Regions from separate parts of the Streptomyces sp. NPDC059398 genome, predicted to be linked through region 2. Evidence: riboswitches for the same ligand, from Rfam matches in the RefSeq annotation. Region 2 holds a riboswitch; the other holds the start of a gene.
What was found. Region 2 has a riboswitch for cyclic di-AMP ahead of ACFXBC_RS16755 (M23 family metallopeptidase). Riboswitches for the same ligand answer to the same signal wherever they lie in the genome.
Positions count from the first base shown of each region.

Region 1 (6,060 bases), on a different contig from region 2:
CGGCCGACGAGGTGCAGGCGGTCGCCAAGGCCCGGCTGCGCCCCGACAACAGGGCTGTCCTGGTGTACGAGCCCGTCACCGCCGATGAGCCCGAAGAGACCCGTGCGGACGCCGAATCCGACCCGGCCACCGCAGCCACCGACAGCAACAGCACAGAGGCGGACCAGTGACCGACCCCGCGGCCGTGACCATGACCTTCCACCCGCAGCCCCAGGCGGGTGCCCCCAGGCCCTGGGCCTTCCCGGCCCCCGAGCGCTCCACCCTGCCCAACGGGCTGACGGTGCTGCGCTGCGACCGCCCGGGACAGCAGGTCGTCGCTGTCGAGATCAGCCTCGACGCCCCGCTGGACGCCGAGCCCGAGGGGCTCGACGGCATTGCCACGATCATGGCGAGGGCCTTCTCCGAGGGCACCGACAAGCACAGCGCGGAGGAGTTCGCCGCCGAGCTGGAGCGCTGCGGCGCCACCCTCGACGCGCACGCCGACCACCCCGGTGTCCGGGTCTCCCTCGAAGTCCCGGTCTCCCGGCTGCCCAAGGCGCTCGGCCTGCTCGCCGACGCGCTGCGGGCGCCTGCCTTCGCCCCGAGCGAGGTCGAGCGGATCGTGGGCAACCGGCTTGACGAGATCCCGCACGAGCTGGCCAACCCGGCCCGCCGCGCTGCCAAGCAGCTCTCCAAGGAGCTGTTCCCGGCCACCGCCCGTATGTCGCGTCCGCGCCAGGGCACCGAGGAGACCGTGGGGCGTATCGACGCGGCCGGTGTCCGCGCCTTCTACGACGCGTACGTCCGCCCGTCCACGGCCACCGCGGTCGTCGTCGGCGACCTGGCGGGGACCGACCTGGACGCGGTGCTCGCCGAGACCCTCGGCGAGTGGAAGGGCAACGCGGGCACGCCCCGCCCGGTCCCCCCGATCACCGCGGACGACACCGGCCGGGTGGTCGTCGTGGACCGCCCGGGTGCGGTCCAGACCCAGCTGCTGATCGGCCGGATCGGCGCGGACCGGCACGACCGTGTCTGGCCCGCCCAGGTCCTCGGCACCTACTGCCTGGGCGGCACGCTCACCTCCCGTCTGGACCGAGTCCTGCGTGAGGAGAAGGGTTACACCTACGGAGTGCGGGCCTTCAGCCAGGTGATCCGCTCGGCCGCCGACGGGACGGGCGCCGCCATGCTCGCCATCAGCGGTTCGGTGGACACCGAGTCGACCGGGCCCGCGCTCGACGACCTCTGGAAGGTCCTGAGGACGCTGGCCGCGGGCGGGCTGACCGACGCCGAGCGGGATGTCGCCGTACAGAACCTGGTGGGGGTCGCCCCGCTGAAGTACGAGACGGCCGCCGCGGTCGCGGCCACCCTCGCCGACCAGGTCGAGCAGCATCTGCCGGACGACTTCCAGGCCCAGCTGTACGCCCGTCTCGCCGCGACCGGCACGGTCGAGGCGACCGCCGCCGTGGTCTCCGCCTTCCCCGACGACCGGCTGGTGACGGTGCTGGTCGGGGACGCCGCGCAGATCGTGGAGCCGGTCAGGGCGCTGGGCATCGGGGAAGTGACCGTGGTCAGCGGCTGAGCGCGCCGGCCGCCCCTGCCACAGGGCGGCCCATGCTGCGGGGTCCCGGCGGGCGGTGAGTCCGCCGGGACCCCGTCCGTTCGCGGCGGGGTCCGTTGCCCGGGCTGTCCCGAGGCCGCGCGGCCAGGCCCGGTACCGGCTGCGGGCAGCTGGACATGGGCCGCTGGGTACCGGCTGTCGGGGATGGGCTGCTGGACGTCGGATGTGGGATGTGGGATGTGCGACAGAATCCGCTGTCCGTTTGGTGCGGCCGGGACCGACGGCTTAGCGTCACACTCGCTGTCCGTCGGACATAAGCCGCGACCGCGGCGCCGGACAGCGATCGCCGAGTCCCCGTCAGGCGCGAGCCGGGGGAGCCGGGGACCCACTCAGTCCCTGGGGTGAATCGGGGCCGCTCCGCAGGGGCGGGCCCGTAGGGGACCTTCCTGCTCCGAACCCGTCAGCTAACCCGGTAGGCGACAGGGAAGGAAAGGACCAGCCCCTCCATGGCGTTCAGCCGTCCCACCGGCAAGCACCGTGCCCCCAACCGCCCGGCCCGCACGGACCACCCGAGCCGTCCGAACCGCAGGGCCGTCGGCATCGCCGGAGCCGCCACCCTCGCAACAGCCGGTGTCATCGGCGCCCTCGCCTCCCCGGCGGTGGCCGACGGCGCGCAGGTCTCCACCGCGCAGGAAGCCCGTCTCGACCGGACCATCCTCGTGGGGGACACGGTCGCCGACCGGATAGCCGCCCAGGCCACCGCACAGCAGCACGAGGCCGACCACGCCGAGGCCGTGGCGAAGGCCAGGGCCAGGGCGGCAGCGAAGGCGAAGGCCGAGCGGGAACACGCCGCCAGGGCTGCCGAACAGCGCGCGGCCCGCGCCCAGGCCCGTGAACGCCTCAACGCCTATGTGGTCCCGGTCGCCGACTCGTACGTCTCCACCGGCTACAAGACCGGTGGCAGCCTCTGGTCCTCCGGCAGCCACACCGGTATCGACTTCCATGCCGCGAGTGGCACCCCGGTCCACGCCGTCGGCGCCGGCACGGTCGTGGAGGCCGGCTGGGGCGGTGCGTACGGCAACAACATCGTCATCCGGATGCATGACGGCACGTACACGCAGTACGGCCATCTCTCGTCCATCGGCGTCTCGGTCGGCCAGTCCGTCACTCCGGGCCGGCGGATCGGGCTCTCCGGCGCCACCGGCAACGTCACGGGCCCGCACCTCCACTTCGAGGCCCGCACGGGTCCCGACTACGGCTCGGACATCGACCCCGTCGCTTATCTGCGCTCGCACGGCGTCCACGTCTGACCCGGCAGGGCCCCGGGCGGTCCACGTCCGACCCCGGCAGGCCCGGGCGAGCCACGTGTGCCCCCGGCCGGTCCCCGGCCGGTCCTCTTCCGCCGCCCCGGCGCGTCCGCCGCGCGCCGGGGCCACTCGCGTTCCGGATCCGCGCACGAGGCATTTCCAGCGCCCGGTGTTCGCACGGCCGGTTTCTGCCTGGCCAAAAGATATCCATGATTTACCGGGGGCCTTCGGGAATTGACCCGCCCTGCCATAGAGTCACCGCACAGCTGTGGACAGGCCGCGATAGGCGGACGTCGATGCGGAGGTTGGGGCATGCGTATTCCCGCGCATTCGGTATGCACGGCAATCCGTGACGACATCATCTCGGGGGTGTACGAGCGCGGCGGCCGGCTGACCGAGGAGGTGCTCGCGCGCCGTTACGGCGTCTCGCGGGTCCCGGTCCGCGAGGCTCTGCGGACCCTGGAGTCCGAGGGGTTCGTGGTCACCCGCCGCCATGCGGGCGCCTGTGTCGCCGAACCGACCGAGCGTGAGGCGGCCGACCTGCTGGAGATGCGGATGCTGCTGGAGCCGATGGGCGCGGCGCGCGCCGCGCAGCGGCGGACCGAAGCCCATCTGAAAGTGCTGCGCGGCCTGGTGAGGCTGGGGCAGGAGCGGGCCGGGCGGGGGCAGGGCGAGGACCTGCGGTCTCTCGGCGGCTGGTTCCACGAGACGCTCGCGCAGGCATCGGGCAGCTCGGCGCTGACCACGCTGCTGGGCCAGCTGCGGCAGAAGATCGGCTGGATGTACGCCGTCGAGCAGCCGGTCCTTCCGGTCGTGTCCTGGGCCGAGCACGGCTCGATCGTGGACGCGGTGGCGCGCGGCGACGCGGAGCGGGCCCGTGCGCTCACCGCTCTGCACGCGGAGCACGCCAGGGCGGCGCACCGGCTGCGGAAACCGGGGCGCGGGAAGGATCCGAAACATGCCGTAAACACTGTCGGCATCACCGATTAACAGTGCTGCCGTATACAGGGAGCAGATAATTTCGGCTTGCCGGCCGCTGCTCTTTCGCGCCCGTCCGAGAGGAATCCGGTAATCCATCTCCTCTTTCGTGCTGTCTTTTTCTGTGCAGTCTTTTTATGTTCTGCTTTTCGGATGTTCCGGTGCGTTCGCTGCGCAGCCGCATGCCCGGCACCCGGAAAGACAGAATACTCAGACGGTCTCGGGGAGTTCGTCGAGCCCGTCGGTGACCAGCTTGGCCAGCCGGTCCAGGGCGGCGTCGGCGCCCTCCACGTCCGAGGTGAGCACGATCTCCTCGCCGCCCTCCACGCCCAGGCCGAGTACGGCGAGCATCGATGCGGCGTTCACCGGGTTGCTGCCGTTCTTCGCGATCGTCACCGGCACCCCCGAAGCCGTGGTGGCACGGACGAAGATGGAGGCCGGTCGGGCGTGCAGTCCCTCGGTCCAGCCGACCTTGACGCGACGCTCAGCCATGGTGTTGCCCTTCGAGTTCTGCGACAGTTGTCTAGACCATTCTTGCACGGGTGTACCGTGGTGCGGCTCTGCCGGATCACCAGCCTGCACCGCTCCCCGTGCCACCGCGACCCGTACGCTTTCAGCATGCAGCCCCCGCTGGAGGAGAACCCGCACCAGGAGTACCCGGCCCACTGGGAAGCGGACGTGGTGCTGCGCGACGGCGGCACCGCGCGGATCCGGCCGATCACCACCGAGGACGCCGACCGGCTGGTGAGCTTCTACGAGCTGGTCTCACCCGAGTCGAAGTACTACCGGTTCTTCGCACCGTACCCCCGGCTCTCCGCCAAGGACGTCCACCGCTTCACCCATCACGACTACGTCGACCGGGTGGGTCTCGCCGCGACCGTCAACGGCGAGTTCATCGCCACCGTCCGCTACGACAGGATCGCCGCGCACGAGGCAGAGGTCGCCTTCCTCGTCCAGGACGCCCACCAGGGGCGCGGCGTGGCATCCGCGCTGCTCGAACACATCGCGGCGGTCGCCAGGGAGCGCGAGGTCAGCCGTTTCGTCGCCGAGGTCCTGCCGGCCAACACCAGAATGATCAAGGTCTTCACGGACGCCGGGTACGAGCAGAAGCGCAGCTTCGAGGACGGCTCGGTCCATCTCACCTTCGACCTGGAGCCCACCGAGGCGTCCCTGGCGGTGCAGCGCGCCCGTGAACAGCGTGCGGAGGCGCGGTCGGTGCAGCGGTTGCTGGCCCCCCGTTCCGTCGCCGTCGTCGGAGTGGGGCGCGGGGCCGGCGGGGTGGGGCGCGCGGTCCTGCGCAATCTGCACGGCTCCGGCTTCACCGGGCGCACCTACGCGGTGAACCGGGCCTTCCCGGAGAGCCTCACCGAGGTGGACGGCGCCCCCGCCCACCGCTCGGTGTCCTCCGTGACCGCTGCCGGGGAAGTGGTCGACCTGGTGGTCGTGGCCGTTCCCGCCGCGCAGGTGCCCGGGGTGGTCGACGACTGCGGGGCGAACGGGGTGCAGGGGCTCGTCGTGATCTCCGCCGGTTACGCGGAGAGCGGGCCCGAAGGACTGCTGCGCCAGCGCGAACTGCTGCGCAGGGCCCGCTCGTACGGTATGCGTGTCATCGGGCCGAACGCCTTCGGCCTGATCAACACCGCCGAAGCCGTCCGGCTGAACGCCTCGCTCGCGCCCGAGTCGCCGGTGCGCGGCCGGATCGGACTCTTCACCCAGTCCGGCGCGATCGGCATCGCCTTGCTCTCCGCGCTGCACCGGCACGGCGCCGGGCTCTCCTCCTTCATCTCGGCGGGAAACCGGGCCGATCTGTCGGGGAACGACTTCCTCCAGTACTGGTACGAGGACCCGGACACCGATGTCGCCCTGATCTACCTGGAGTCGATCGGCAATCCCCGTAAGTTCACCAGGCTCGCCCGGCGCACCGCTGCGGTGAAGCCGGTCGTGGTCGTCAAGGGCGCCCGGCACAGCGGCAGCGCCCCGCCGGGGCATGCGGTGCCGGTCACCCGGGTCCCGGACGCCACGGTCTCGGCGCTGCTGCGGCAGGCCGGTGTGATCCGGGTCGACACCGTCACCGAACTCGTCGACGCGGGCTTGCTGCTGGCGGGGCAGCCGCTGCCATCGGGGCCGCGCGTCGCGATCCTCGGCAACTCCGAGTCGCTCGGACTGCTGACCTACGACGCCTGTCTCACCGAGCGCCTGCGGCCGCTCCCGCCCGTCGATCTGACGACGGATGCGACC
Region 1 covers NZ_JBHYWP010000021.1:14,432-20,491, reverse strand. Annotated here, with positions in the region: gene ACFXBC_RS10580 (M16 family metallopeptidase) at 1-170, shown strand, start outside; gene ACFXBC_RS10575 (M16 family metallopeptidase) at 191-1,558, shown strand; cyclic di-AMP (ydaO/yuaA leader) riboswitch at 1,872-2,031, shown strand; gene ACFXBC_RS10570 (M23 family metallopeptidase) at 2,044-2,847, shown strand; gene ACFXBC_RS10565 (GntR family transcriptional regulator) at 3,157-3,834, shown strand; gene ACFXBC_RS10560 (HPr family phosphocarrier protein) at 4,033-4,314, opposite strand; gene ACFXBC_RS10555 (GNAT family N-acetyltransferase) at 4,441-6,060, shown strand, end outside.
Region 1: another riboswitch for cyclic di-AMP. It lies ahead of ACFXBC_RS10570 (M23 family metallopeptidase); the one in region 2 lies ahead of ACFXBC_RS16755 (M23 family metallopeptidase).

Region 2 (6,060 bases):
CGCACTGGAGCGGCTCTGGCCGCGCTGGGGGCTGGACATCGACGGGCAGCGGGTGCTCGATCTGCCCGCTCTGTTCGACGGTCTCCCCGTGGTTCTGGAGATCGGCTTCGGCATGGGCGAGGCCACCGCGCAGATGGCCGCGGCCGACCCGTCGACCGGGATCCTCGCCACCGATGTGCACACCCCGGGCCAGGGAAACCTGCTGCGTCTCGCGGAGCGGAACGGGCTGTCCAACATCCGGGTGGCCAACGGTGACGCGATCATCCTGCTCCGCGAAATGCTGAAGCCGGACTCGCTCGCCGGGCTGCGCGTGTACTTCCCCGACCCCTGGCCCAAGAGCCGGCACCACAAGAGGCGGCTGATCCAGCCGGACTTCCTCGACCTGGCCGCGGGCCGACTCGCGCCCGGCGCCGTACTGCACTGCGCGACCGACTGGGTCCCGTACGCCGAGCAGATGCTGGAGGTGCTCACCGAGCACCCCTGCTTCGACAACACCACGGCGGACGGGGGTTACGCACCGCGGCCCGGGTTCCGGCCGCTGACCCGGTTCGAGGGCCAGGGACTCGACAAGGGCCACGCCGTGCACGATCTGCTGTTCCGCCGCAACGACCGGCCGGCCCCGCGTCCGTAACGGCGATGCCCGGCGGGCCCCGGAATCGGGTACGGCGTCGCGATTGTCGGTGCCGCTCGTTAGGCTCCATCGGGTGTACGAATCGAGCGTGCCGCCCGGGGCGGCCCATCCGGTGGTCCCGGTGTACGAGGAGCAGCCGCGCTTCGACGCCGTCCCCCCGCGTGCACACTGGCGCTACGCACCCCGCAGGGACTTCTGGCGGAGCAAGGCGCTGCGCGCCGCCGCGGTGATCATCGTTCTCGCCATCTGCGGACTGCTGATCCTCTCGCTGGTCCGCGAACAGACCGGCACCGAGGGCTTCCTGGTCGGCATCGGTCTCGCCGTGCTTCCGGTGCCGCTGCTCATGGCGGCCTTCCGCTGGCTCGACCGGGTGGATCCGGGCCCCTGGCGCAATCTGATCTTCGCCTTCGCCTGGGGCGCCTGTGCCGCCGCCCTGGTCGCGATCATCGCCAACTCCTTCGCCACGCACTGGATAGCGACCGCCACAGCGGATCCGACGAGCGCGGACACCCTCGGGGCGAGAGTGGTGGCGCCGGTCATCGAGGAGAGCGCGAAGGCCGCGGCGATCCTGCTGATCTTCCTCTTCCGCAGACGCCACTTCACCGGGATCGTGGACGGGGTGGTCTTCGCGGGCTTCACCGCGACCGGCTTCGCCTTCACCGAGAACATCCTCTATCTGGGCAGCGCCTTCGGCGAGGACAAGTCCCTGGGGTTCTCGGGTGTCCCGGCCGTGACGGCGGCGACCTTCTTCGCCCGGGTGGTCCTCTCGCCCTTCGCCCACCCGCTGTTCACCGTGCTGACCGGTATCGGCTTCGGTGTCGCGGCATCGGCCGCCGGGCACCAGCGGCTGCGCCGGACCGCACCGCCACTGCTCGGGCTGGTCTGCGCCATGGGCATGCACGCCCTGTGGAACAGCTCGTCGGCCTTCGGCACCTATGGCTTCTACCTGGTCTACGGCGCCTTCATGGTCCCGGCCTTCGGAACGGTCACCTGGCTGACGATCTGGACCCGCCAGCGGGAGCTGCGCACCATATCGGCCGAGCTGCCGGCCTACGCGGCGGCGGGCTGGCTGGCCCCCGCGGAACCGCTGGCGCTCTCGTCGATGCGGGCGCGCGCCCTGGCCCGCGCCTTCGCCGCGCGTACGTTCGGCGGAGGATTCGGCGCGACCAGCCCCCATCTGGGCCCTCACCCGGCGGCGTACGGCCAGAGCCCCTATCACCGGCCGCCCGCGCACGCCGACGCCAAGTCCCGTGCCCGGGCCGCGTCCCGCGCGGTCTCCGAGTACGAGGCCTTCGCGACCACCCTCGCCTTTCTGCGGCACCGGGCCCACCGCGGTGTGGTGGACCCGGACTTCGAGGCGCGCGAGCAGGAGCTGCTGCACCACCTCTGGCAGCGCAAGGAGATAGCCGGGCCCGCGCTGCTCCACGCCGCACAGGCGACCGGGCGGGTACGGGTGCCACCACCGCATCTGGACTACGGCGGCTACAACCCGTACCAGCACTGACCCGACCCGGGACGCCCCCGGAAAGCCGGCCGGCTCTCGGCCGCCCCCGGGATACCGGCCGGGCCCGGCCCGTTCTCTCGGACTCTCAGGCGGCGGCTGCGGTCAGCTCAGCCACCTCGGCGTCGGTGAGCTTCAGTTCGGCCAGGGCGGTCAGCGCGGGCAGCTGCTCGACCGTACGGGCCGAGGCGATCGGCGCGACGACGGTCGGCTGTGCCGCCAGCCAGGCCAGGGCGACGGTGGCGACCTCCGCCTCGTGCGCCGCCGCGATCTTGTCGAGCGCGGCGAGGACCTTCGGCCCCCGCTCGGTGTCCAGGTGCTGCGCCGCGCTGCCGGCCCGGACACTGTCGACGTCCGCGCCGGGCCGGTACTTGCCGGTGAGGAACCCGGAGGCCAGCGCGGAGTACGGGACGGCCGCCAGACCGTGCCGGGCCGCCACGTCCTGGAGCGCGCCCTCGTAGGTGTCGCGGGAGACCAGGTTGTAGTGCGGCTGCAGAGCGGAGTACCGGGCGAGCCCCTCGGCGTCGGAGAACGCCACGGAGGCGTCCAGCCGCTCGGGGCTCAGATTGGACGCGGCGATGGCGCGGACCTTGCCGGCCTTCACCAGATCGTCCAGGGCGGTGATGATCTCATCGACGGGTACGGACTCGTCGTCGCGGTGCGTGTAGTAGAGGTCGATGTAGTCGGTCCGGAGCCTGCTCAGCGACGCGTCGGCCGCGGCCTTGATGTTCGCGGCCGAGAGCCCCCGGTACTCGGGGTGCGAGCCGACCTTGGTGGCGACCACCACGTCTTCGCGGTTCCCGCGTGCGGCCAGCCAGTTGCCGATGACGGCCTCGGACTCGCCGCCCTTGTTGCCGGGCACCCACGACGAGTAGGTGTCCGCTGTGTCGATGAAGTTGCCGCCTGCCGCGGTGTAGGCGTCGAGCACGGCGAAGGACTGTTCTTCGTCGGCGCCCCAGCCGAAGACGTTGCCGCCGAGGGAGAGCGGGAAGACCTGGAGGCCGGAGGAGCCGAGTGCGCGGAGAGAAGTCATACGCCGGTCAACCCTGCGGTCGCCGCCCGCTATTCCGGCCCGCCCCCGTACGGACGAACCGGCAGCCCTGACGTCGGGGGGGATGCCGCCAGGGCTGCCGGGGTGCGGGACGCCGTATCCACCGGCGTTGCGCGCGGGGTGCCGTGCCTCCGGGCGTTCGCGCGGGGCGCCCGTCCTATGGATGTTGCGCAGGGGGCGCCATACCTGCGGACGTTCGTGCGGGGCGCCGTGCCCACGGACGTTGCCCACGGGCGTTGCCCACGGGCGTTCGCGCGGGTGCCATGTCTGCGGACGCCGCGCCGAGGCGCGGCCCTGCGTGCGAGTGCTCCGTGCGGGGGCCGGGCCCTGCCGGGCCGCGTTCCTTACGGGTTGAGGCCCTTGCCCTGGAGCCAGGTCATCGGGTCGACCGGGTCGCCGCCACCCGGCCGGACCTCCAGGTGCACATGCGGGCCCGTGACATTGCCGGTGGCGCCGACCCGGCCGATGACCTCGCCGGTGGCGACCTTCTGGCCGGCGCCGACCGAGATCGAGGACTGGTGGCAGAACCACAGCTCCGTACCGTCGTCGAGCGCGACGACCGTGCGGTAGCCGTACGCCCCGGCCCAGCCCGCCGACTTGACCGTGCCGCCGTGCACGGCCTTGATCGGGGTGCCGGTCGGCGCGGCGAAGTCGAGACCGGTGTGGTGGCCCGACGACCACATCGCACCGCCGTCGTTGAACCGCGAGGTGAGGGTGTACGAGGAGACGGGGAGCGAGTAGCCGGCCGCCAGCTTGGCGAGCCGCTCCTTCTCCGCCTTGGCCTCGGCCTCCGCCTCGGCCTTCTTCTTGGCCGCCTTCTCCTTGGCCGCCGCCTCGTCCCGCTTCTTCGCGGCCTCCGCCGACGCCTTCTCCGCGGCCGCCTTCTCGGCCGCCGCCTTGGCCTCGTCGTCGATCGCGCCCTGCTGCTGCTCGGCCTGCTGGAGGATTCGTGCCCGGAGGGCCTCGCCCGCGTCCGCGCTGCCCTTGCCGGTGGCCGCGGCGGTGGTGAGGGCCGCGTCGGCGGCGCCCGTCTCCGTACCGCCGTGGTCCGGCACGTCGCCGATGTCGGAGATCAGTGAGCCCACGCCGGGCAGCGATTCGGCCTCCGGCAGCTTGTCCTTGACGGACTGCGGGAGGTCGGGGAGCGAGATCGCGAGCGGCGGCTTGCTCTGCGCGCTGGCCATGCCGCCCGCGCCGACGGCCGCGATCACACCGACGCCGAGCACCGTGGAGCTGCGGGCGAGACCGTTGCGCTGCTTGGCGACCCGGTGTTTGCCGCGGACGGTACGGAGGGAGTCCTCGGTGGGATTCCACTCGTCCGGCGCGCCGCCTTCCGCACCGCCGAAACCGAGAGCATCGTCGTTCGGGAAGTAAAGCGTTTCGGGGGCAGGGTTGTTGGACGCCACGGAGGCGCACTCCTTTCCTTCCTTACCGCCTACCGGGTTAGCTGACGGGTTCGGAGCAGGAAGGTCTCCTACGGGCAGCCCTTGCGGAGAGGCCCGATTCACCCCAATTGGTGGTTCCCCGGTTCCCTTGCGGGATTCGGCGCGTGCGCACGGTGCCGCCTCTTGCGACGACTGGGACAACCGCGCTGCGTTATCGAACGTTAATAGACGCGAGGGCCGGATTCCAAGCTGTTCCGACTGATCGTTAACGGCTTTGGCCCGTACTTACCAGGACATAACCGGGCGGATTCGGGCGACTTGATCATCCCTCAGCGGTGGCCGGGAAACCTCGAAATCCTGATCGTGCGTCAACTGTTATGCGGAGTGGTGCTCTTCGACTACGGATCGTGTCCTCCGCGAATCACGTCCTTCGCGGATCACGTCATTCGCGGATCACGTCATTCGCGTTCACGCTCGCGGTGCACGATCCCCACCGTCCTGCGCCGCGCCGGCTGCCCCCGCAGCGGACGGCCCACCGCGAGCAGCGCCATGTCGTCCGTGGAGTGCCCGCCCGTGTGCAGCCGTACGTCGTCGGTCACCGCCGTCAGCAGTTCCTCGGGCCCCGGGAAGATCCGGCCGCGCAACCGCTCCTGCGGTTCGTAGAAGACCCCCTGCGCGTTCCTCGCCTCGGACAGCCCGTCGGTGTAGAGCAGCAGCGTGGACCCCGGCGGGAACGGCGTCTCGTCCGCCCGGTCCGGCCAGGCCGCCAGATCGGACAGCCCCAGCGGCAGCGCGGGATCGGTCGGGGCCAGGACGTGGACGTCCCCGTCCGCGTACAGCAGCAGCGGTTCGGGGTGGCCCCGGTTGAGCAGCCGGATCATGCCCTGGTTCTCGCGCGGGATCTCGGCGAGCGCGGCCGTGGTGAACCCCTCGAAGGCGTCGAGCCCTTCGCGCCGGATCCCCTCCCGGGTCAGCGCGCGCTCCAGCCGCTGGGCGACCTCCTCGATCGTCACCTCCTGTTCGGCGGCCTCCCGGAAGGCCCCGATCACCACGGCCACGGCCTCGACGGCGCCGAGCCCCTTGCCCCGCACGTCGCCTATGACCAGCCGGACCCCGTACGGGGTGTCCTGCACGGCGAAGAGGTCGCCGCCGATGAAGGTGCCGGCCTGGGCGGCCTCGTACCGCGCCGCGATGTGCAGTTCGGCGATCCGCTCGGACGGCACCGGCAGTACGGCGCGCTGCGCGGTCTCCGCGACGACCCGCGCCGATGCGAGTTCCTCGCCGCTTCGCCGGATGACGCGGTTGATGGCCAGCGCGACGCAGGACACCGTGAAGACGGTGATCAGTTCGGTGATCGCCGAGCCCCTGCCGGATGTGCCGTCAGCGGCACGGAGTCCCGCGATGGCCAGGACCGAGACGATCCCGGTGGTCAGGGTGGCCCGGAACGAGAAGAGCGGGGCTGCGATCACCGGGGCGGCGGCGAAGAACGGGG
Region 2 covers NZ_JBHYWP010000040.1:37,757-43,816, reverse strand. Annotated here, with positions in the region: gene trmB (tRNA (guanosine(46)-N7)-methyltransferase TrmB) at 1-631, shown strand, start outside; gene ACFXBC_RS16765 (PrsW family intramembrane metalloprotease) at 705-2,135, shown strand; gene ACFXBC_RS16760 (aldo/keto reductase) at 2,221-3,165, opposite strand; gene ACFXBC_RS16755 (M23 family metallopeptidase) at 3,528-4,589, opposite strand; cyclic di-AMP (ydaO/yuaA leader) riboswitch at 4,601-4,741, opposite strand; gene ACFXBC_RS16750 (PP2C family protein-serine/threonine phosphatase) at 5,027-6,060, opposite strand, start outside.